4 regions of the Rhizobium sp. A22-96 genome follow, and region 1 is predicted to be linked to each of the others. Evidence: predicted binding sites of a transcription regulator. Region 1 holds the regulator's gene; each other region holds the start of a gene.

Evidence for each region. The regulator PhoB, encoded in region 1, activates phosphate uptake and scavenging genes when phosphate is short. The targets are predictions, from matches to a motif close to TGTCATNNANCTGTCAT.
Region 2: a site for PhoB is predicted at 4,549-4,565, ahead of phnC (phosphonate ABC transporter ATP-binding protein). Genes of this name have one in related genera too.
Region 3: a site for PhoB is predicted at 2,032-2,048, ahead of ACQZ6F_RS16640 (DapH/DapD/GlmU-related protein). Genes of this name have one in related genera too.
Region 4: a site for PhoB is predicted at 3,152-3,168, ahead of olsB (l-ornithine N(alpha)-acyltransferase). Genes of this name have one in related genera too.

What each region holds. Positions count from the first base shown of each region.
Region 1 covers NZ_JBNWDQ010000005.1:419,583-425,714, reverse strand. The annotation lists gene ACQZ6F_RS23620 (Hsp33 family molecular chaperone) at 1-533, opposite strand, end outside; gene argF (ornithine carbamoyltransferase) at 581-1,498, opposite strand; gene ACQZ6F_RS23610 (aspartate aminotransferase family protein) at 1,572-2,771, opposite strand; gene ACQZ6F_RS23605 (GcrA family cell cycle regulator) at 3,198-3,731, shown strand; gene phoB (phosphate regulon transcriptional regulator PhoB) at 3,926-4,609, opposite strand; gene phoU (phosphate signaling complex protein PhoU) at 4,641-5,354, opposite strand; gene pstB (phosphate ABC transporter ATP-binding protein PstB) at 5,406-6,132, opposite strand, start outside.
Region 2 covers NZ_JBNWDQ010000005.1:43,292-49,423, reverse strand. The annotation lists gene ACQZ6F_RS21700 (carbon-phosphorus lyase complex subunit PhnI) at 1-833, shown strand, start outside; gene ACQZ6F_RS21695 (alpha-D-ribose 1-methylphosphonate 5-phosphate C-P-lyase PhnJ) at 830-1,726, shown strand; gene phnK (phosphonate C-P lyase system protein PhnK) at 1,723-2,499, shown strand; gene phnL (phosphonate C-P lyase system protein PhnL) at 2,509-3,216, shown strand; gene ACQZ6F_RS21680 (DapH/DapD/GlmU-related protein) at 3,213-3,830, shown strand; gene ACQZ6F_RS21675 (pyridoxamine 5'-phosphate oxidase family protein) at 3,924-4,478, shown strand; gene phnC (phosphonate ABC transporter ATP-binding protein) at 4,702-5,556, shown strand; gene phnD (phosphonate ABC transporter substrate-binding protein) at 5,646-6,132, shown strand, end outside.
Region 3 covers NZ_JBNWDQ010000003.1:780,819-786,950, reverse strand. The annotation lists gene ACQZ6F_RS16645 (hypothetical protein) at 312-566, shown strand; gene ACQZ6F_RS16640 (DapH/DapD/GlmU-related protein) at 1,367-2,008, opposite strand; gene ACQZ6F_RS16635 (acetyltransferase) at 2,139-2,591, shown strand; gene ACQZ6F_RS16630 (porin) at 3,377-4,483, shown strand; gene ACQZ6F_RS16625 (hypothetical protein) at 4,859-5,023, shown strand; gene ACQZ6F_RS16620 (hypothetical protein) at 5,201-5,374, opposite strand; gene ACQZ6F_RS16615 (DoxX family protein) at 5,684-6,088, opposite strand.
Region 4 covers NZ_JBNWDQ010000005.1:309,847-315,978, forward strand. The annotation lists gene ACQZ6F_RS23055 (TrmH family RNA methyltransferase) at 1-134, shown strand, start outside; gene lspA (signal peptidase II) at 131-649, shown strand; gene ACQZ6F_RS23065 (ATP-binding response regulator) at 705-2,987, shown strand; gene olsB (l-ornithine N(alpha)-acyltransferase) at 3,217-4,095, shown strand; gene ACQZ6F_RS23075 (DUF5939 domain-containing protein) at 4,102-5,511, opposite strand; gene ACQZ6F_RS23080 (NADP-dependent malic enzyme) at 5,592-6,132, opposite strand, start outside.

The DNA.
Region 1 (6,132 bases):
GCAGCACCAAGGCGTACACGCGTCGGGATTTGCTCCGACTGGCGGAAATAGGTGCCGGCAATGTCCTCGAGCGAAGCCCCATCGAGAGCAACGATGCCTTGATAGGGCTGGCTGTAGCGGCCCTGATCGATCGTAAAGGCAAGAACGCCCTTGCCGAGCAGCTGCTCCGGCTCGGTGCGGCCTTCGGCAACGGCCTTTGCCAGTGCCTCTTCGTTGAAGCGCGCATAGGCGCGGACATTTTCAGGCGTCGAAAAATCGGCGACCAGCAGGTCGACCGGGCCGTCGCCCTTCGTCTGTACGGTGAACTTGCCTTCGAACTTCAGCGACGTGCCGAGCAAGACCGTGAGAACGATAGCCTCGGCCAAAAGGCGGGCCACCGGCGTCGGATAATCATGCCGGGCAAGGATTGCATCCAACAACGGACCAAGCTGCACGGCACGGCCGCGCACATCGAGCCCTTCGACCTGGAAGGGCACAACGTGATCGTCACCGGCAAAATCGAACTGACCCAGCGAGGCTGCATTTTCGGCCATTGCTTTACTCCTACTGCGCCCGCGCTCTCAAACGCGGCTTCCTATCCTCAGATTGCGCCCAGGCACCAAGCAAGAATCGACTTTTGCGCATGAAGGCGGTTTTCCGCCTCATCGAAAACAACGGATTGCGGGCCATCGATCACCTCGTCCGTCACTTCCTCCCCACGGTGAGCGGGCAGGCAATGCATGAACAACGCGTCTTTGCCGGCCTGTGCCATCAAAGCCTTGTTGACCTGATAGGGCTGGAAGACGTTGTGACCGCGAGCCCGGTGTTCCTGATTCATGGAAACCCAGGTATCGGTTACCACGCAATCGACGCCGGCGACCGCACGGTCTGCATCATGCGAGAGCATGATTTCGGCGCCCTCGTTGCGGGCCCAGTTCAGATAGTGATCCTTCGGCTCGGAACCAAGGGGTACCGCCATGTTCATGCGATAGCCGAAACGCGCGGCGCCTTCGATCAGCGAATGCAGCACATTGTTGCCGTCGCCGGTCCAGGCAACGGTCTTGCCCTTGATCGGACCGCGATGTTCCTCGAAGGTCATGATATCGGCCATGATCTGGCAGGGATGCGTATCGTCGGTCAGCGCATTGATGACGGGAACCGTCGCATGCTCCGCCAGCTCCAGCAGGCGCGAATGATCGGTCGTGCGGATCATGATCGCATCGACATAGCGCGACAATACTTTCGCGGTGTCACCGATCGTCTCGGCGCGGCCGAGCTGCATCTCGGTTCCCGACAGGAACAGCGTCTCGCCGCCGAGCTGGCGCATGCCGACGTCGAAGGATACGCGTGTGCGGGTGGAAGGCTTCTCGAAGATCATCGCAAGCATCTTGCCGGCGAGCGGCTTGTCGGCCGTGCCGGCCTTCAGTGCCTGCTTTCGCACGATCGCATCATCGATGATGTTGCGCAGATCGGCGGCTGCTACGGCCGAGAGGTCGAGAAAGTGTTTCGGAGAAGCCATGTCCTTACCTGTACTCCAGAAAAAACAATAACGCCCGCGTGGGGCACGAACGCCCCGACTGCGGGCGCTGAATTCAAGCCGATTTCTTGACGCGAACGGCGCGCGCGCGCTCTGCGGCGCGCTCGATACGGGCAAGGCCTTCGCGCGCTTCCTCGGCGGTGACGATCAGCGGCGGCAACAGACGGATGACATTATCGCCAGCCGGGACACCAAGCAGATGTTCGGCGCGGATCGCCTGCAAGAGGTCCGCCTGCGGGATAGCCGCCTTGATGCCAAGCATGAGGCCTTCGCCACGAATATCCTCGATGATATCCGGGAAGCGATCCTTGAGCGAGGCGAGGCCCTGGCGGAAGACCAGTGCGATATCGCGCACATGTTCCAGGAAACCATCGGCCAGCACGATATCAAGCACCGCATTGCCGACTGCCATGGCCAGCGGATTGCCGCCATAGGTCGATCCGTGCGTGCCGGCCTTCATGCCGGAAGCCGCTTCGGCCGTTGCCAGGCATGCGCCGAGCGGAAAGCCGCCGCCGATACCCTTTGCGACCGCCATGATATCGGGCTTGATACCAGCCCATTCGTGGGCAAAGAGCTTGCCGGTACGACCAACGCCGGACTGCACCTCGTCGAGAACCAGCAGCAGGCCGTGCTCGTCGCAGATCTGGCGGAGACCACGCAGGAATTCATTGGTCGCCGGGCGGATACCACCCTCGCCCTGCACCGGCTCTATCAGGATAGCGCCCGTCGCCTCGGTAATGGCTGCGCGCACGGCATCGAGATCACCGAACGGTACCTGATCGAAGCCGGGAGCCTTCGGACCGAAGCCTTCGATATACTTTTCCTGGCCGCCGGCCGCGATCGTCGCGATGGTACGGCCATGGAAGGCACCTTCGAAGGTGATGATATGAAACTTCTCAGGATGCCCCTTGGCGAACTGATAGCGCCGCGCCGTCTTGATGGCGCATTCCAACGCTTCGGCACCCGAATTCGTAAAGAACACCTTGTCGGCGAAAGTGGCTTCCGTCAGCCGCTTCGACAGCTTTTCCTGACCAGGCACCTCGTAGAGGTTGGACAGATGCCAAACCTTGTCAGCCTGCGCCTTCAGCTCGGCGACAAGATGGGGATGAGCATGACCGAGCGAATTGACCGCCACGCCGGCTGCAAAATCGAGATAGCGTTCACCGCTTTCAGTGATCAACCATACGCCTTCGCCTCGCTCGAACCGCAGCGGAGCTCGCATGTAGGTATCATAAAGCGGCGCGGTCTCGGCCATGGCCATATCTCCTCGATCACAACTTTAAGGACCAATCGCTTCGTTTTTACGAAAGGGGTCCGAAAAAATCAAAAATGCCGCCTTGCGGCGGCCCGGTCACTATTGTTGTTTTGCACCGCGATGTCAACAAAACTGGCGCTTTAGCAGGTGCGAGAAAGTGCTTGCGCGCAAAAGGGATACGTTCGGTGCCGCATATTGCAGAAATGCCACGCCCGGACAGCAAGTTGGGGAAAACCTCGAAATCGATTCCTCAAGATTCCCGCGACTCTTGTCACGGAGTCTGCCTCACACTAGGTTAAAAACCAATTGCTAGACTGCATGCGGCGGAACTAGTCACCACAATTTTAGAGCGTTTCGTGCCTCGATCCCCATGCGAGGCAATGGTGAGGGATTCTGCCATCGGAAACGCGACAGCGGAGACAGGGCATGAATTGGACAGACGAACGCGTCGAGAAGCTGAAAAAGCTATGGTCCGAAGGGTTGAGCGCCAGCCAGATCGCGGCACAGCTCGGTGGCGTCAGCCGTAACGCCGTTATCGGCAAGGTGCATCGCTTGAACCTTCCCGGTCGAGCGAAGGCCGGCGGCACGACGGCGGCAGCTCGCACGCCGAAGCGCAACGCCACGGCACCGCGGGCTTCGAACTATCAGGCGCGCGTCGCAACCCGCACGGTTACCCGCCAGCAGGGCGCAACCATGTTGAAGGAAGAGATCGAGATCGATACGGTCAACGAGATCCAGTATCGTCCGGCCGCCAATGTGGTCGTTCCGATCTCCCGGCGTCTCGGCCTGACGGAACTGACGGAGCGCACCTGCAAGTGGCCGGTCGGCGATCCCCTGAAGGACGATTTCCACTTCTGCGGCAACGAGAGCCCGGATTCATCGCCCTACTGCACCTACCATCAGCGCCTGGCCTACCAGCCGGTGCATGAACGGCGCAGGCCAGCTCAGCCGCGCGGCTGAGACACTTCATCACTGAGATAAAGAAACGGGCCCTTTGGGGCCCGTTTTCTGTTTCCGCCGCGACTGCATAATTTCTTAAATCGGAACCGATTTAAGGGAAAATTATGCAGAATTCTAAGATGTTACAGCGACCTTAACGCGTCTTGAAAGACGCGTGGCGCTGTAATGTTGAGTGCCTGATCGGGTATTCCCGCTCAGGCCTCCATGGAGTAGCCCGCGCCGCGAACGGTGCGGATGACATCCTGCATATTGGAGAAGTTGAGCGCCTTGCGCAGGCGACCGACATGCACGTCGACCGTGCGTTCGTCGACATAGATATCATGCCCCCACACGCCGTCGAGCAGTTGCGAACGCGAGAAGACGCGGCCCGGCGAGGACATCAGGAATTCCAGAAGACGGAATTCGGTCGGTCCCAGCCGCACTTCGCGGCTCTTGCGGTGAACGCGGTGCGTCTCGCGGTCCAGCTCGATATCGCCACAACGCAACACCGTGGAGAGAACCTCCGGACGGGCGCGCCGCAGCATCGCCTTGACGCGAGCCATCAGCTCGGGTGTCGAGAACGGCTTGACGACGTAATCGTCCGCGCCAGTGGAAAGACCGCGCACGCGCTCGCTTTCCTCGCCGCGGGCCGTCAGCATGATGATCGGCAGGCGCTCCGTCTCCGGCCGCATGCGCAGCCGGCGGCAGAGCTCGATGCCGGATACACCGGGGAGCATCCAGTCGAGGATCAGAAGATCGGGAATGCGCTCCTGGAGACGCAACTCGGCTTCATCGCCTCTGAGGATCGTGTCGACCTCGAAGCCTTCGGCCTCGAGATTGTAGCGCAGCAGAACGCTGAGCGCTTCCTCGTCTTCTACAACAGCAACTCTCGGAACCATGCGCCTATGGTCTCCTTTCTTCGCTTTCGGATTATTCCGTCACTGCGCCGACGGTATTGGCGGTATCGTCCTTCGGGCGCTCGCCTTCGGGCTGAGCACCCGTCGCCATGTAATAGATCGTCTCGGCGATGTTGGTGGCATGGTCGCCGATGCGCTCGATGTTCTTGGCGCAGAAGAGAAGATGCGTGCAGGTGGTGATGTTGCGCGGATCTTCCATCATGTAGGTCAGCATCTCGCGGAAGAGCGAGGTGTACATCGCGTCGATTTCCTCGTCGCGTTCGCGGATCGACACGGCCTTGTCCGGCGAGCGGGTGGCGTAGACGTCGAGGACTTCCTTGAGCTGGCTCAGCGCCAATTCGGAAAGGTGCTCGATGCCACGAGCCAGGCGACGCGGAACGCCCGTACCCTGCACGGCGATGACGCGCTTGGCGGTGTTCTTGCCGAGGTCGCCGACGCGCTCCAGATCGGAAGCGATACGGATCGAACCCATGATCTCGCGCAGGTCGGCAGCCATCGGCTGACGACGGGCGATGGTGACGATGGCCTTGTCGCCGACTTCGCGCTCGGCATGATCGAGGATTACGTCGTCGGAGATGACCTTCTGCGCAAGACCAGTGTCGCTCTGGACCAGCGCCCGAACGCTGTCGCTGACCATTTGCTCGGCCAGGCCGCCCATTTCCGCAATACGGCGCGTCAGGAACTTCAGGTCTTCGTCATAGGCAGAGAGAATGTGAGTGGAGACCATTTTTCTATCCTCAAGGTGAACTGTGTGAAAGGAGCCGCGCGCACGGCATCATCAACCAAAACGGCCCATGATGTAATCCTGCGTGCGGAAATCGTCGGGATTGGTGAACATCTTATCGGTATCGTTCTCCTCGACCAGATGGCCGAGATGAAACATTGCGGTACGTTGCGACACGCGGGCTGCCTGCTGCATGGAATGCGTGACGATGACGATGGTGAAGTTTTCGCGCAGCTCGTGGATCAGATCCTCGACCTTGGCGGTGGCAATGGGATCGAGCGCCGAACAGGGCTCGTCCATCAGAATGACCTCCGGGCTGACCGCGACGGCACGGGCGATGCACAGGCGCTGCTGCTGACCGCCCGAGAGGCTCGTGCCGGCATCATGCAGCCGATCCTTCACCTCACCCCACAGACCGGCCTTCTGCAGGCTGGTTTCGACGATATGCTCGAGATCGGCTTTCGAGCGATGCAGACCATGGATGCGGGGGCCATAGGCTACGTTCTCATAGATCGACTTCGGGAACGGATTGGGCTTCTGGAAGACCATGCCGACCCGCGCGCGCAGCTCCACAACATCAATGTTGTTGTCGTAGACATCCTGATCGTCGAGCGTGATCTTGCCGGTGACGCGGCAGGTCTCGATCGTATCGTTCATGCGATTGAGGCAACGCAGGAAGGTGGATTTGCCGCAGCCCGAAGGACCGATCAACGCCGTAACCGTATTGGCGCGGATGTTCAGGTTGACGTCGAAGAGCGCACGCTTGTCGCCGTAGAAGACG
Region 2 (6,132 bases), 380 kb from region 1:
CGCTGGACACGGCAGCCATGAAGATCGAACGCCGCATCTCCGCCACCTACAAGGACCTGCCGGGCGGCCAGCTTCTCGGCCCGACTTTCGACTATACGCACCGCCTGCTCGATCCCAGCCTACTCACCGACGAGCAGGTGGACGAGCCGATGCAGCGGCCGGCCGAACAGGGCCGCGTCATGCGCGTCTCGGAAATCCTCAGCCAGGAAGGCCTGATCGAGGGCGACGGCAATATGCCGCTCGACCACGAGATCGGCGACCTGACGCGCGAGCCGATGGAATTCCCGATGACCCGTGACCTTCGCCTGCAGGCGCTTGCCCGCGGCGACGAAGGCTTCCTGCTGGCGCTCGGCTATTCGACCCAGCGCGGCTATGGCCGCAACCATCCGTTCACCGGCGAAATCCGCATCGGCGAAGTCGAAGTGGAATTCGACGTGCCGGAACTCGGTTTTGCCGTCTCGCTCGGCCGCATCCAGGTGACCGAATGCCAGATGGTCAACCAGTTCGCCGGCTCGGCCAAGGCACCGCCGCAATTTACCCGCGGTTACGGGCTGGTCTTCGGCCAGAGCGAGCGCAAGGCCATGGCCATGTCGCTGGTCGACCGGGCGCTGCGGGCCGAAGAACTCGGCGAGGACATCACCGCGCCGGCACAGGACGAGGAATTCGTCATCTCGCATTCCGACAACGTGCAGGCGACCGGCTTCGTCGAACATCTGAAGCTGCCGCACTATGTCGACTTTCAGGCCGAACTCGACCTGGTGAGGCGCATGCGCCGCGATTTCGAAGCCGCTCGCGAAAGCGGCATGGACCCCATGACGGAGGCAGCCGAATGACCGAACTGGCCACCTACAATTTCGCCTATCTCGACGAACAGACCAAGCGGATGATCCGCCGAGCTATCCTGAAGGCGATCGCCATTCCCGGCTATCAGGTTCCCTTCGCCTCGCGCGAAATGCCGATGCCTTACGGCTGGGGCACCGGCGGCGTGCAGCTGACGGCGGCCATTATCGGGCCGCACGATGTGCTGAAGGTCATCGACCAGGGTGCTGACGATACGACCAACGCCGTCTCGATCCGCGCCTTCTTCCAGAAGGTTGCCAACGTCGCCGTCACCACGCGCACCGACGAGGCGACAATCATTCAGACACGTCACCGCATCCCGGAAGCCAAGCTCGGCCCGAACCAGGTGCTCGTCTATCAGGTGCCGATCCCCGAGCCGCTGCGTTTCCTCGAACCGCGCGAGACCGAGACCCGCAAGATGCACGCGCTCGAGGAATATGGCCTCATGCATGTGAAGCTCTACGAGGACATTGCCCGCAACGGCCGCATCGCCACCACCTATGCCTATCCGGTCAAGGTTGCCGGCCGTTACGTGATGGACCCGTCGCCGACGCCGAAGTTCGACAATCCGAAAATGCATCTGTCGGATGCGCTGCAGCTGTTCGGCGCCGGTCGTGAAAAGCGCATCTATGCCGTGCCGCCATACACCGAAGTCGTGAGCCTCGATTTCGACGATCATCCGTTCGAGGTGCAGCGCTTCGACAAGCCCTGCGCCCTTTGCGGCGCCGAGCAGGTCTATCTCGACGAGGTGATCCTCGACGACAAGGGCGGCCGCATGTTCGTCTGCTCCGACACCGATTTCTGCGAGGACCGCCGCGCCCATGGCCATGCTGGGTCGATGCTCGCAGCCGATGGATTGCCTGGTAGCAAGGAGGCTGCCGAATGACCGATACACCGCTTCTGAAAGTCAAGGACATCTCGAAATTCTACGGCAGCCGCATCGGGTGCCGGGATGTGTCCTTCGAGCTTTGGCCGGGCGAAGTGCTCGCCATCGTCGGAGAATCCGGCTCCGGCAAGACGACGCTGCTCAACTGCATCTCGACGCGGCTGCTGCCAACAACGGGCAGCGTCGAATATCATATGCGCGACGAGACCTATCGTGACCTGTTCCGCATGAGCGAGGCCGAACGGCGCTTCCTGATGCGTACCGACTGGGGCTTCGTGCATCAGAACCCGGCCGACGGCCTGCGCATGACGGTGTCTGCCGGCGCCAATGTCGGCGAGCGGCTGATGGCCATCGGCAATCGCCACTACGGCAACATCCGCAACACGGCCATCGACTGGCTGGAACGGGTGGAAATCGACGCCGACCGCATCGACGATCAGCCGCGCGCCTTCTCCGGCGGCATGCGCCAGCGCCTGCAGATCGCCCGCAATCTGGTGACCGGCCCGCGCCTGGTGTTCATGGACGAGCCGACCGGCGGCCTTGACGTTTCGGTGCAGGCCCGCCTGCTCGACCTCGTTCGCGGCCTCGTCAACGATCTCGGCCTGTCGGCGATCATCGTTACGCACGACCTCGCCGTCGCCCGGCTTCTGTCGCACCGCATGATGGTGATGAAGGACGGATACGTCATCGAGCATGGTCTGACCGACCGCGTGCTCGACGATCCGCGCGAACCCTATACGCAACTGCTCGTCTCTTCGATCCTGCAGGTCTGAGGAAATATCATGGCAACCCCACTCGTCGTTTCCGAAGTCTTCAAAAGCTTCACCATGCATCTGCGTGATGGCCTGCGTCTGCCCGTCGTCGCCGATGTCTCCTTCTCGGTCGCATCCGGCGAATGCGTCGTGCTCGGCGGCCCGTCGGGCATCGGCAAGAGCTCGCTGCTGAAGATGATCTATGGCAATTACGCCGTCGACAACGGCCAGATCCTCGTCACGCACAAGGGTAAGATCGTCGATCTCGCCACCGCCGATCCGCGCACCGTGCTTGAAGTGCGCCGGCAGACCATGGGCTATGTCAGCCAGTTCCTGCGCACCGTGCCGCGCGTCGCCGCCATAGATGTCGTCGCCGAGCCGCTGCTCGCTCGCGGCGTGGCGGCAGCCGATGCCCGCGAAAAGGCAGCCGGCCTGCTTGCGCAGCTGAACCTTCCGCAGGAGCTTTGGCAACTGCCGCCTGCCACTTTCTCCGGCGGCGAGCAGCAGCGCGTCAACATCGCGCGCGGCTTCATCACCGACCACGCCATCCTGCTCCTCGACGAGCCGACAGCCTCGCTCGACGCCCGCAACCGCGCCGTCGTCGTCGACATGATCGAGCAGAAAAAGCAGGCGGGCGTTGCCCTTCTCGGCATCTTCCATGACGAGGAAGTGCGCGAAGCCGTTGGCAGCCGCATTCTCGACGTCTCACAATTCTCGCCGAGAAAGGCAGCCGCATGAGCCGCAAGCTGGGCGAGACGCCCTTCATCAGCCCGACGGCCAGCGTCAACAATTCGACGCTCGGCCGCTACACCGAGGTGTCCGACCGCTGCCGCATCGACGAAACCGAGATCGGCGATTATTCCTACATCATGCAGGACGGCGCGGTCTGGTGTGCGACCATCGGCAAGTTCGTCAACATCGCCGCTGCCGTTCGCATCAACGCCACCAACCATCCAACATGGCGCGCGACGCTTCACCATTTCACCTATCGCGCCGCCGACTACTGGCCGGACGCCGATATGGAGACCGACTTCTTCACCTGGCGTCGCGAGAACCGGGTCGTCATCGGCCATGACGTCTGGATCGGCCACGGGGCGACCGTGCTTCCGGGTGTCACGGTCGGCAACGGGGCCGTCATCGGCGCGGGTGCAGTCGTCTCCAAGGATGTCGCTCCCTATGCGATCGTCGGCGGCGTTCCGGCCAAGCTGATCCGCGAGCGTTTCACTCCCGAGGTCGGCGCACGTATGGACAAGCTCGCCTGGTGGGATTGGGATCATGATCGCCTGCGCACGGCGCTGGCCGACTTCCGCGCCCTTTCGGCCGAGGATTTTCTGGATCGTTACGACGCCTAAGGACGGTTTTCGCCCTGACCGGGCTTGCACGGGGCCGGCAGGCGTCACAGCCTCAGGCTATCTGTCGAGCCCGAGTTTAGGGGAGGCCTCTTCATGGCAAAGCAGTTTTCCAGCATCGACGACCGGCTGCGCGATTTCATCGCGCGGCAACACATCTTCTTCACGGCATCCGCGGCTGCCAATTCGCGGGTCAATGTCTCGCCGCGCGAGACGCTATGCCTGCGCATCATCTCGCCGAACACGGCCATCTATCTCGACCGCACCGGCAGCGGCAACGAAACCTCCGCCCATATGAAGGCCGATGGCCGGCTGACCATCATGTTCTGCGCAATGCAGGGGCCGCCGATGATCCTGCGCCTCTATGGTCGCGGCAGGATTATCCATCGACCACTCCCCGAATACCGCGAATTGCTGCACGCACATTATGCCGGAGACGAGCCGCTCGGCGCTCGGCAGATCGTGTGGCTGGACATCGATCTCGTGCAGACATCATGCGGTTTCGGCGTGCCGCTGTTTTCCTATGAGGGCGAAAGACCGAGCCTCGATCAATGGGCCAAAGCCAAAGGTCCGGACGGTATTGAGGAATACCGGCGCGAGAAGAATGTCCTCAGTATGGATGGTTTGCCGACGGGCTTATTTGACGGCTAAAGACAAGCAAAGCTCTCAGCCGGCTAATATTGCAAAATCGGCGAGAATTGTAACAGCACTTACATAAAACTGACATTGGAGCTTCATGAAGCGGGACTAATCGGTTGCCTTGTGGTTGGCGCCAACCCCCTCGAAACTCCTTTCGAGGCAGGGTCATGCGCCCATTCTTAGCACCGGTACCGCTGAAATTTTTGCAGCCCGGCAGCCGCGAAAGGGAAGCACTATGTTCGAACTCAGGAACGTCTCGCGCCGGTTTGGCAACAAGCTCGCTGTCGATTCCGTGACTTTGGACATACCGCAGGGACAGATGGTCGGCGTTATCGGCCGCTCCGGTGCCGGCAAGTCGACCCTGCTGCGCATGATCAACCGCCTGGCCGATCCGAGCTCCGGCTCCATCCATTTCTCCGGCGTCGAAGTCTCGAAGCTCAGAGGCCGCGCGCTGCGCAGCTGGCAGCGCGACTGCGCCATGATCTTCCAGCAGTTCAACCTGGTGCCGCGCCTCGACGTGCTGACCAACGTCATGCTCGGCCGCCTCAACCAGCGCTCGACCATCATGAGCCTTCTGTCGGTCTTCACCCGCGAAGAGCGCATCGAAGCCATCGCCGCGCTGGAACGCCTCGGCATCGAGCAGACGGCACTGCAAATGGCCGGCACGCTTTCCGGCGGCCAGCAGCAGCGCGTCGCCATCTGCCGCGCCCTGATGCAGCAACCGAAGATGATGCTCGCCGACGAGCCGATCGCCTCGCTCGATCCGCTCAATGCCAAGATCGTCATGGACGCGTTGCGCGACATCAACGAGCGCGAGGGCATCACCGTCATCACCAACCTGCATACGCTGGATACGGCCCGCAACTATTGCGAACGCATCATCGGCATGGCGGCCGGCAAAGTCGTCTTCGACGGCAAGGCATCCGAACTGACGGCTGCGGCCGTCAAGGAAATCTACGGCACCGACAAGGATGGTGCCGGGATCGACGAAACCATGACGTCGACATCAATCAATTTAGCCGATCCGGCCGCACAGGCAGCGGCCATCGAATCTGCCGGCCCGCAACCGCTGGCACTGGCCGGTCTCTGAGAGGGACCGGGATCGACAGCCCGCGTCAAGGGCACATTCTTCTAGACCGAAGGCATCCGGGGACACCGGTTAATCAGGAGACGAACCCAATGTTGAAGAAGACTCTTCTCGCAGCCACGGCGCTTCTCGCGCTCGCTGGCGGCGCTGCAAACGCCGCAGACCTCAAGGAATTCCGCGTCGGCATTCTCGGCGGCGAAAACGAAGCCGACCGCCTGCGCAACTATGCCTGCCTTGCCGACCACCTGAAGAAGGAATTCGGTTTCGAGAAGGTATCGCTGTTCCCGGCCGCCGATTATGACGGCGTTATCCAGGGCCTTCTCGGCGGCACGCTCGACTTCGCAGAACTCGGTGCTTCCGGCTATGCAGCCGTTGCCATCAAGGACCCGAAGGCCGTTACCCCGATCCTGACGACCCAGCAGACCGACGGCTCGACCGGCTACTACTCGATCGGCCTCGCTCTGAAGTCCTCCGGCATCAAGACCATCATGGACGCCAAGGGCAAGAAGCTCGGCTATGCCGATCCGGACTCCACCTCGGGCTACCTCGTTCCGCTGACGCAGATCCCGAAGACCACCG
Region 3 (6,132 bases), on a different contig from region 1:
TTCTTGAAAGGAACGAATATTGAGAAACGACGCAGTAACGCCGACGGATAGGTGTCACCTCTTCCCGATCTGATTTAAATGGTTCGCAAAAGCCCACGCAGCGATCCTCTTGCGGGTAACACACCACGATCCCAGATCTCGTTGCCTATCGGCGAAGCAAAAAGCCGGAGCGTTGCCACATTATAGCCTTGGCAAAAGCGCTGTCGGGGTAGTACTGGGTGACGCGGTCCTTCGGTCTCCATGCCGTCGGATTGGCTATCGCAATTCGCAATCCGAATTTTCTGTCGAAACTAAAGACGAGGAACAGCAATTTGGAAGTGAAAGGTGACATGGCGTTCGAGCGGCTTGTCGAGGAGATCATGGACAAATGTTTGGGTGGAATTCCTACCCTGAGCCAAGTCTCTGCGGAAGCGGTTCGACAGGGCCTGCGGTTGGTGGTCTCGATCAACGTTCGGGTCGAGATGGAGCAAGAGCATTGCGCCAACGTCGACTGCGCCCAATTAGCTCGATTTGAGCTGGATAAGTACCACGAAACACGGGCGGGAGCGCTCGAGTTTCATATTTGAGTGTTTTCGACCTCGATGTGGCCGGCGCGAATTAGGATCGCTGGTTTGCGTAGGCTACGATGCTCTCCCTCAGCTTAGCCTTTTGCCCGACCGCCATGTCATCCCACCAGTCTGTCGCAGAGCTCTTCGAAGCTTCCGTTTTGCATGTCGTTGCCCAATAGGGCCGATTGTTGTCGGTATTTTATATAGCGCCGACAAGCTCTCCGCTATCCGGCTCTATTGACGAATTGCCTAACCAGGAGGGCGAACTTGCCCGCGCATTCGGCTTGCCTGCGTGCCGAAGAATAATGTGATCGCGGCGCGCACGAATAACCCGCTTCTCGCCATGGTGATATAGTCAGTACCTGGCTATACATCCCATCGGATGGTTGTGCGTTATGAAATTCCACCTACGATCCATTCCGCTACCTCCTAATACTTTGGCGTGGCCGGCTGTTTCAGTTTAGAGACTGCATTACGCATGATCGCACCTAGGCACGCCTCGATTTTGACGACAGAGACGACCTTGCCGATCTGCTTGATCTACTCATTTTTCGTGCCGGCGAACTGAGGTGAATTCGTCTGTAGTAGTGAGACCTCCATTCGTCTCCCACCACTTTTGGCGATCTCTCCGATTCTCCTCTCCCTCTATAATTGCGTAAGAAAGTGAATTTTTTCGGTATTTTCAGACTTGCCAATTTGTTCGCTCTATACATTCGGAGAATGTCGCTCGACTTGGGGGCATCTAACATAGCGGCCGATTTGTCGCTGGAGCCGACGGCTTCCGAAAGATCTTGAAATCATGATCGCAATCTCGGTGATCAGCCGATTTTCGACCAGCGTTCGCAGAAGGATTCGATGTTGGTGGATTGGAAGTCTTCAAGACGCTCCATTATGGTTTCGAACGGCCAATCCCACCACGCAATATCATTCAGCTTCGCCGCGACGGACGCACTGAATCGCTCACGGATCAAGCGAGCCGGGACGCCTCCAACGATCGTATAGGGCGAGACGTCCTTGGTAACGACGGCTCCGGCCGCCAGTACCGCTCCATTCCCAACTGTGACACCGGGCAGAACGATCACGCCATGCCCTATCCAAACATCGTGGCCGATAGTCACACGGTCGGCATGGCGTTTTTCAAAGAAAGCAAGATCGCGTGTCGCGTCTGCCGAATAATATTCCGGGCAATAGGTGAAACGATGCATTGAGGGACGATCGATCGGATGATTGGGCGCACCGATTCTCACCTCGGCGGCAATGGCGCAGAAGCGCCCTATCTCGGCATCGGCAACCGTGCAACGAGGCCCGAGATAAGAGAAATCGCCGAGTTGCGTAGAATGCAGAGAGGTATCTGCGAGAACCTCGCAACGATCACCTATGATCGAGTCTCTGATCCTTGCAGTAGGGTCAACGATCGACTTGGCGATTTTGGGCTGGGTCTTGTCGGAAACGTGGGTCATGAGTTGCCGTCTAGCGGCTCCTCATGAAGGCCCCGTGACACGAACCACACGCGCAAGCAGTCTTTACGCATTCCGACGGAGATCCTAAACGAGCACCTGAGAATCATAAAAAGACATGAGAGAGGCTGACATGTTCCAGTTGCGACAAGCCAAACCGGCCGACATAGCGCGTAACTATGAGGTATGGCGGACGGCCGTCGAAGCCACCCATCATTTTCTCAGTGACTCGGATCTGGAGGCGATCGGGAAGATGGTGCTGGAGGATTACCTGTCGAATGCCGAATTCACAGTGGCTGTCGATGGTGACGATACATCCCACGCCTTCCTGGGAACCTCCGGAAACCATATCGACGCGCTTTTCGTTCATGCGGAAAGCAGAGGCGCAGGCTTAGGACGTCTTCTTCTCGACACTTTCCGAACAGGAAAAGACGTCGTTACCGTCGATGTCAACGAGCAGAATCCGACGGCGGTGGGCTTTTACGAAAGGTTGGGGTTCAAGGTGACGGGCCGTTCGGAGCTTGACGACCAGGGCCGTCCCTTCCCGATCCTCCATATGCGATGGGAAAGCGCAGTGACCACCTAAGTCGTTGCGTCGCGCGGTTCGGAGGATAGACCGTTCGTCGGAAGCCATCGTTAACTGCCGCCGTCATTCCCTTGTGGTGAGTCAATCCGGTGAGACACGGATTCGAACTCGTTTCGAACCATTTTGAAACGGTATCCATTGCGCAGCTCCGTTTCCTAACGGGGCCGCGTTCGTGCCAGCCCATTCAGGTAGGTTATACACACCTACGGTAGATGTTAGCTTCATTGCTACCGGTTTGGATGCCACCCCTGAACCGGACAGTCCCGCGCCCGATGAGACTACGCCCCCAGTAGTCTCATCGGGCGCACTGCTATCGTTTCGCGCCGGATATGCGGATGCGCAGATCAGAGCAGCTCCATCATTCTCGTTGCCGCTGATATAAACACTCCTGAACACATGCCGGATCGATCCGGAACGCAAACGACACAATGCGATTGCCGCGCATCTCCGACTCGCCCTCCCCGGCATCGTTCCGGCGACGCCGTTCAGGACTTGCAGCCCAAAGACAGCCCTTGTTTTCGGTGTCGCCAATTGGGCGCAAAATGGCCACATAGTCGGCTCAGTCGGCGAATTGCGTCATTTTTGCAACAAACTTTTTTTTCGGATAGCGCACATATAGTTCGCCAGTCTTAGTATCTTGCCAAATCAGTGAAGCAGGTTCAGGAAATAGTTCGCGGGGCTTATTACTTCGCACCTACTGATAGGGAACATGAACGGGATGGGGTTGGGCACGCCGCTTCGGCGGCGCGAAATCTCAGGCCCAATCAAGAAAGATTGGAGTTATTATGAACATCAAGAGCCTTCTTCTCGGCTCCGCTGCTGCCCTGGCAGCAGTATCCGGTGCTCATGCAGCTGACGCTATCGTTGCTGCTGAGCCGGAGCCGCTGGAATACGTTCGCATCTGCGACGCCTACGGTGCAGGCTACTTCTTCATCCCGGGTACGGAAACCTGCCTCAAGATCGGCGGCAAGGTTCGTACGGAAGGTGAATGGTACAACGCCTATAACCGTGACAGCCATCAGGGCACGCTGTGGCACACTCGTGCTGAGCTGAACGTCGACACCGCGACCGACACCGAATACGGCCCGCTGAAGACCGAAACCATCGTTCGTTGGGACTGGAATGACGGCGGCTCCACCAGCACCAACCTGCTGTGGTCCTACATCAGCCTCGGCGGCTTCACGGTTGGTAAGAAAGACTCGCAGTACAACCTGTACATGGGTTATGCCGGCGACGTCATCAACGACGACGTGATCTATGACGGTCCGTACGAACTCAACCAGTTGACCTATGAATATGACGGCGGCAACGGCTTCTCGGCTGTGATCTCGCTCGAAGATTCCAACTCTGCTACGACCGGCTCGGCATCTTACGGCGCCAGCTTCTGGACGGACGACAAGACCAACCACTACGCTCCTGACGTTGTTGGCGGTCTCGGCTTCAAGTCCGGTGCATGGGGCTTCAAGGTCGTTGGCGGTTATGACTCGATCGTCAAGGAAGGCGCCATCAAGGCTCGCGTAGACGCTGACTTCGGCGCATTCACGGCCTTCTTGATGGGCGGCTACAACACCGACGGCGACAAGCTCAACAAGTATGCCGGCACCAACCAGGACGTTTCGGCCTGCACGGCGCCGAATGGCACCGTCAACGCATCGAAGTGCGGCTGGGGTGACTGGGCAGTTTGGGGCGGCGTTGGCGTTCCGGTCAATGAAAAGCTGAAGTGGAACCTCCAGCTCGCTTACACCGACTCGAAGATGTTCGAAGCCACCACGAACCTGAAGTTCAATCCGGTTAAGAACCTCCTCGTCGAGCCGGAACTGACCTACGTTCACTACGACTACGCCCACGACGACACCGTTTCGGGCATCCTGCGTTTCGAACGCAACTTCTAACCTGATCAGATTTGACCTCCGATCAGAGAAGGAAGGGGGCCGGCTTTCCCTGCCGGCCCCCTTTTTTTTATGCGCTGAACTCCTGAAATCGCAAGCATGACCATCCATCACCGCGTGTCGTGACGAATCCCGATCAACCAGAAAGGGGAACCTTGTCGCACCCACAGCGTTTACGGTGAAAGGGACGTGCCTAAGAAGGAGTTACCGACTTGAAACATCTTGCTTCAATCGCCTTGACCGCCGCTTTGGCCGTGGGGTCCTTATTATCTGTTGCCCTGCCCGCCTCGGCAGCGCCTTTCGGCAGCCCATCGGCGCCGAATAGCTCTAACATCATTCTGGTCCAGGACCATGGCACACGCTGGCACCCGGACTCGTATGACGATCGCCGTCATTGGCGCGATCGTGATCGCCGCCATTGGCGTGGCGACCGCGGCTGGGATCGTCGCGACAGGGATCGTTACTGGTCCGACGACAGGCGCTACCGTCACCGCCACCATAGTGGCGTTATATTTGAAATACGCCCCTGACGCCTCTGATTGATGGATCCTGGTGTAACGATCAACGGCCAACCGTTTGGCTCCCAGGCGCCCGCGATTTGAACCACCATCTGGCTTGAGATCTTCAAGCCTGGAAAAGCTAACGGCCGCTACCGGTGATTTCGGTAGCGGCCGACTTGCTGTCAAAAGGGAATTTCCGATAGTTCGAAGCTTCTACCGATTAACGGCAGACGCGTACCTTGCGTACGACCCAGTGGCCATGAACCTTATGCTTCACCTTCTTAATGTGGCAATGTTGATGGTGACGATGATGCATCGGAGCTGCCTCGGCCGATGCGCTGACGGCAACGACCGATGCCAAAGCAAGTGCAGAAGCAAGAATCAGGTTTTTCATGTCGAACCTCTAAGCATTGGGGGACTATGCTGCGCGTATCGCGCACTACGTTCATGCGCCGGTTCATATTAACGCCACATGAACATTTTCTCACATTCACGAGAGCAACCATACCTTGAACCAAATTTCGTCGAAATACCACATACATCTGCACGAAAACTGTCGATAACGGCGTGTGAATTTACCACTTGTCGCAGTGGTCCAATTCCTGCCGGTTAAGGAGCTATGGTTAGCGAGCGATGAATCAGAGCAGGTGCAACATACTGTTGTTGCAACACAAAAAAGCCCTGGTGGTGTGGCGTTCGTTTTTCAGCCAGCCGCGACGCGAAAGGGCAGAAGGTCGCGAATCCGCTTGTCGCGAAGATAGAGACCACCCCAGGCCATGATACCTAAAACCAAACTGATAAGTTGTGGCGGAGACCCCACTTCTCCGAGGCGGAAATGGGTGCAGATCGCGCCACCAAAGAAGCCCGTCGTCAGGATGGCTCCCAGAACCGCGGTACGTGGAATCGCATAGAGAACTGCGCAGACGAGGATGATCAGGCCGAGCAATGTTGCCTGGCTGGTCGGGAAGCCCGATGCCTCCATCTCGGCACTGATCAGCGAGGGTGAAAAAAGATCTACGGCAGCATCGGCCGCCAATATGAGAATCACGATTGCGCTAACAACCCAACCAACCAACGCTCCCGTGCGAGAGCTCGTTTCCTCAACCATTGTATCCCCCAACATGCCGAACGCGGCCCATGTTCCCCGTACGC
Region 4 (6,132 bases), 110 kb from region 1:
TGGCGAAAGAGGCCGATGCGCTTGCCCGCATTCCGCAGGCCGGCCGTGCCGACAGTCTCAATCTGGCGGTTGCGACGGCGGTCATGCTGTTCGAAGCCCGCCGCCATATCCTGACCCTTAGCGAGAGCCGATGACCGAAAGCGAGACCAATCCACAGCCGCCTGTAAAGCCGGCGCTGTTTTCCCGGCCTTTGCCGATCCTGATCTTCATCGTCATCGCCGTCATCCTTGACCAGATCGTCAAGATCACGGTCGATCACTGGCTGCCGCTGCAGGAAATGGTTCCGGTCATTCCGATGCTGGCGCTCTATCGCACCTATAATCTCGGTGTTGCCTTCTCGATGCTGTCAGGCATGGACGGCTGGTTCATTGTCGGCATGCGGCTTGTGATCGTCGCCTTCGTGCTCTGGCTTTGGCGGCATACGCCCAATCATCGCTGGCTCGCCCATCTCGGCTTTGCCCTGATCATCGCCGGCGCTCTTGGAAACCTGATCGACCGCTTCCTCTACGGCCATGTGATCGACTATATCCTGTTCCATACGGAAACCTGGTCTTTCGCGGTGTTCAACCTGGCCGATAGTTTCATTACAGTCGGCGCGGCCTGCGTGATTCTCGACGAGCTTCTGATGCCGAAAAAGGCGAAAGCTTAAAATTCTAGCGAATCCCTGAAGGCATCGGGAACGTTGCCCATGCTAGCCAGATTGCATGAGCACGCTGGCAAATCTGCAGGAAAAGCTTGCCGCTGACATTACGCGCGGCCAAACCGGATCGATCGAAGGGCTGACCGGGAACGGGCCGCCCTTTGCCGAGCCGACCGAGACGCTGCAGGAAGCGGAGCGGCGCCTGACACCGTCGGCGCGTTGGCTGCAACGCCATTGGCTGAACGGCGGCGGTCTGATTGTCGGTATCATCTTGCTCGCGATCGGCTTTGCCGGAGGCCCGCTGACCCTGGCCGGCGTTCTGGCCCTCGTGGCGATTACCCTGATCGCTATCGGCGTCTTCAATATGTGGAAAGACGCGCACAAACCTGCCGCTGTCGCCGCCGATCTCAGCGAGAGCGAACATGACCGTCTTTGGGAGCGTAAGGAAAGCAACAGTCTGCTCGCCACCATTCATGATGCGCTCGGCGATATCACGGTCACCCGCAGCATCGATCGGCGGATTCTGGACGCCAACGCCACCTTCCGCAAGCTGACGGGCAAATCCAATCCCGAAGGTCTGACGCTGGAGGAGACCGGCCTGGTCTTCCGCGCCGTTACCGACGCAAAGCATCAGGATGCCGAGATATCGACGCCCGAGGGTCGTCGCATCTTTGCCTGGCATGATGTCATATTTCGCGATCCGTCGACGGGACAGTTGTGCATACAGAGTGTGGCGCGCGATGTGACGGAAGAACGCCAGACGACCCGCCTTCGCGAGGATGCGAGGCTGAAGGCCGAATATAACAGCGCCGCCAAGTCGCGGTTGCTGGCGACCGTCAGTCATGAAATCCGCACGCCCCTCTCGGGCATTCTGGGCATGAACCATCTGCTTGCCCAGACGCCGTTGACGCTGGAGCAGGCCAATTACCTGACGGGCATCCGCCAGTCGGGTCATGCGCTGGTGCAACTGGTCGAAGATCTGCTCGACTTTTCCACCATCGAGGTCGGTCGTTTCCAATTGCATCCCCGCAAGGAAGCTTTCCGGCCATTGCTGGAAGGCGTCGTCGAGATGCTTGCCCATCGCGCCCATGAAAAGGGCATCGAAATCGCCGCGACCGTTGCTGCCGATGTACCCGAGGCGATGGAGTTCGATCCGGCCCGACTGCGCCAGGTCTTGTTCAATGTCCTCGGCAATGCGGTGAAGTTCACCCAGACGGGCGGTGTGCTCGTGCGTGCCAGCCTGCAAGGGCGTAATCTCGCAATCTCGGTGCAGGATAGCGGCCCGGGTATGACGGAGGAGGAGCAGGCTCGTATTTTCGGAGAGTTCGAGCAGGCTGGCACCATCGTCGAGAGAAGCTCCGGCACCGGGCTCGGGCTTGCCATTTCGGCTCGTATCCTGCGCGAATTCGGCGGCGGACTGAATGTCGCCAGCGAACGCGGCAAAGGCAGCGAATTCACCGTCAGCTTCCCCATCGGGTTGGTTGCCGAAGAGGACGGAAACCTCAGGCGCGATGCCGTGCTCAAGGGGGCGCACGTCCTGCTGCTTGCCCCGGAGGGCGCGGCAAGCACCGCCATCGCGCAGACCATTCGCACGCTCGGCGGCCATTGCCGCCTGATCGGCGCCGACGATATCGATGTGCTGAAGCGGTCCTCTTCGACGCAGGAAGGCGGTGCCTGGACCGATCTCATCGTCGATCATCGCATGGCGCCCCTATATTTCAGGGAGGGCAACGAGCTCGCGATGCCGGCGCTGCGCAAGATTTTCCTCGTTAATCCCGAGGAGCGCAACACCCATCCGCTCGATCTCTTCGATGCCTGGCTCATTCGGCCGTTGCGCGAGCAATCGTTGATCGATGTGTTGAGCGGCCGCATGCGCGGCATGGAAAAGCGCGATGCCTTGATCGAAGCCGTGTCCGAGATCGGCATAACCACGCCTGAGGCTGAAGATCCCGCCCTCGAAATCCTGCTCGGCGAGGATGATCCGGTCAACGCCATGCTCATTCGCGCCATGCTTGCCAAGGCAGGCCACAGGGTCTGCCTGGTGGAGGATTTCGATGGTCTGCGTGCCCGCACGGAAAATGCCGAGCCGCGGCCTGATGTTATCGTCACCGACTTCAATATGCCCGGCGGTTCCGGTGCGGCCGTGCTGGCGCAGCTGCGCGCCCAGGAGCGTCGACAGGGATTGCCATCATTGCCGATCATCGTGCTGACGGCCGACAGCCGCGATGCGATCCGCCGCCAGGCCTTGCTTGCCGGCGCCGATGCCGTCATCGTCAAGCCCGTCGACCCCCAGCGATTGGTAACGACGGTGCAAAGCCTGTCGAAGCTGAGCTTCGAACGCGCATAGCCGGCTATTTCGTTTTCGAAGGAAGATTGCGGCCCGGATTCATCAATGCCCGATAGCAGGCATTGATGGTGCTCAACCACAGGCAATCGGTGCCGTTAAGTTGGGGACTGTGCGTTCATTCGAAAATTGCAACGGGCACGCTTCTTGCTTTTAGCAATGCTGCATGTCACTTTCCTGTCGCATGAATTTGGTTTATGGCGCTATATCGGCCCGCAGGGGGAGAATCGCCATGTCCATCGAAATTTTGAATCGCGAAGCTCAGGGCGAAATGGTTCAGTCTTCAAAGGCAACGGTCGCGCCGGTTGCCAGCGATGTGCTTGGACGCATCGGAAATCTAGAAACTCGCCTTGCCCGTACGGCGAGCGAGATCGATGCCGCTCAGGCTGTCCGCTATCGTGTTTTCGTCGAGGAGATGAAAGCGCAATTGCCGGCTGACGCCATGCGTCGTCAGCGCGATATCGACGGCTGGGATGCCATCTGCGACCATCTGCTCGTCCTTGACCGGTCGCTCGAAGGCGATCCGGAGGACCAGATCGTCGGCACCTATCGCCTGCTGCGGCAGGAAGTGGCCATGGCCAATGGCGGTTTCTATTCTTCCTCGGAATTCGATCTGGATGCGCTGCTTGCCCGTCATCCCGACAAGCGTTTCATGGAGCTTGGCCGTTCCTGCGTGCTGCCGGAATACCGCAACAAGCGCACGGTCGAGCTTCTGTGGCAGGGCAATTGGGCCTATGCGCTGAAGCACGGCATGGGCGCGATGATCGGTTGCGCCTCTTTCCCGGGCGTCCTTCCGGAACAGCATGCGCTGGCTCTGTCCTTCCTCTATCACAATGTCCTTGCCAAGGATGAGTGGACCGTCGGCGCCTTGCCGTCGCTTGCTCGCAACATGGACCTGATGCCGGTCGAAGCCGTCAATCCGAAGAAGGCGTTGATGGCGCTGCCGCCGCTGATCAAGGGCTATCTGCGCCTCGGCGCCATGGTCGGTTCGACAGCCGTCGTCGATCAGGCTTTCAACACGACCGATGTCCTCATCGTTCTGCCGATCGCCAGCATCTCCGACCGCTACGTCAATTATTACGGCGCGGACGCGGGTCGCTTCGCCAGCTAACGGATCTCAAGGGATCGCGAAAATATTGATCGCATCCGTGATGCCTCTCAAGGAGACTTGATGGGACTGCGGGCTCAAGCCGCGCGTGGTCAACAACTCGGCGGCGCGCGGATTGTCGATAACGGAGCTCGTGGCGAATATATCGCGTGATGTGGCGAGGTGCTGCACGCGCGAGGCGATGTTGACGGTTTGTCCGAAATAGTCCTGCCGCTCGTTCAGGCTCACTGCGATGCACGGACCTTCGTGAATGCCGATTTTCAGAAGAAGATCGTCGCTGCCGCGCTCTTTGTTGAGGCTGAGCATGGCCTCGCGCATCCGCATTGCTGCGATCAACGCCCTATCCGGTGTCGGGAAGGTGGCCATGACGGCATCGCCGATGGTCTTGACGACTGCGCCGGCTTCTGCCGCCACGATCTCATGCAGGATGCCGAAATGGGTCCTGACCAGATCGAAGGCAGCGAGATCACCGACCCTTTCGTACAGCTCCGTCGAGCCGCGCAGATCGGTGAAGAGAAAAGTGAGGCTGGTAATCTTCAGCCGCTGGTCGATATCGATCGTGTCCGTGCGATAGATGTCGCGGAACGTCTGGTTGGAGAGCAGACGCTTGGCGGTCAGGAACGGTCGGCGTTGGCCGAGCAGGGTGTGGAGAGCCTCGTTGGCCACGCAGATCGATGGCAGCACGCGAAGATCCGTGTGGTTCTCCATCATAATCCGCAGTGGGCCTGGTCGCATTTCGATCGCCTCGCTGTGTCGGTGCATGCGGTCGAAAACAAGCGAGAGAGTTTGCCTTTCCTTCGATGGTTCTCCCTTCACATCGAGGAATTGCGCGGCGTGCGTAACGGGCTCGAAGATGATGGTAAACTCCGCCGGCAACTGAAGCGATATGACGGCCTTCTCGCCGGGCGGCAGTTCCAGGGATTCCAGGACGAATTGATCGACCTTCTCTTCATAGCCCTCATCGGGAAGGTCGATACCCGAGCCCCAGTAGATCTGGCGGAAATATTCGAGAGGCGGCAGTTCATGCGGATTGTGAGCCTCGATGTGGCGTACGCGCGGACTGACGGTGAAAGTGACTTCGACCATCTCGTCGAGCGTTGGCTCGTAGCCGGCAGCGCAAAGCGTACAATTGTAGGTGTCGCTTTGCACTGTTTTCAGCGATGTATTGGCATCCAATACCCCGCCGCAACCTGGGCAGAGAACATTCCACGACATCTCGAACAGGCCGAGGCGCGAGCCATGCAGGAAGGTGTTGATGACCTGCTCTTCGTCGAAGCCTCGATCGGCCGCGAAGGCAAGAACATTCACGCGGTTAAGATTGCGGTCGGGTGCCTCAACAACGAGCCGCTCGATAGCATCGACAATATCCGACTGCGCTGAATGGCGCAGTATTCCGAACAGGACCTGAGCTTCACCCATTCTTACAGTCTACACCGAATTGATACGGCAGCCCATAACCTTTGTTGGTCATAGGCTCCGCAATCTGGTCGGCCTAGAGGCTAGGATCCCGCGCCGTAGGCAGCGATTGCGGCCATGTTGACGATATCGGAATCCTTCGCGCCCATCGAGGTGATCTGCACCGGCTTGTCGAGCCCGACGAGCAGCGGTCCGATCACGGTGGAGCCACCGAGTTCCTGCAGCATCTTGGTGGAGATCGCGGCCGAATGGAAGGCCGGCATGACAAGTACGTTTGCCGGTCCGGAGAGGCGCGAGAACGGATAGAGGCTCTCCAGGATCTTGCGGTTCAACGCCACGTCGGCTGCCATTTCCCCGTCGAATTCGAAATTCACATAGCGCTTGTCGAGGATGTTTACGGCCTCGCGCACCCGCTCGGAACGCTCGCCCGAGGGGTGGCCGAAGGTGGAGTAGGCGAGCATGGCAACACGCGGCTCATAACCCATGCGCCGCGCGAAACCCGCTGCTTCTTCAGCGATATCAGCCAGTTCCTCGGCCGTCGGCATGTCATGCACGGCTGTATCGGCGACGAAGACGGTGCGGCCGCGGGCGAGCACGATCGATACGCCGATGACCCGGTGCCCC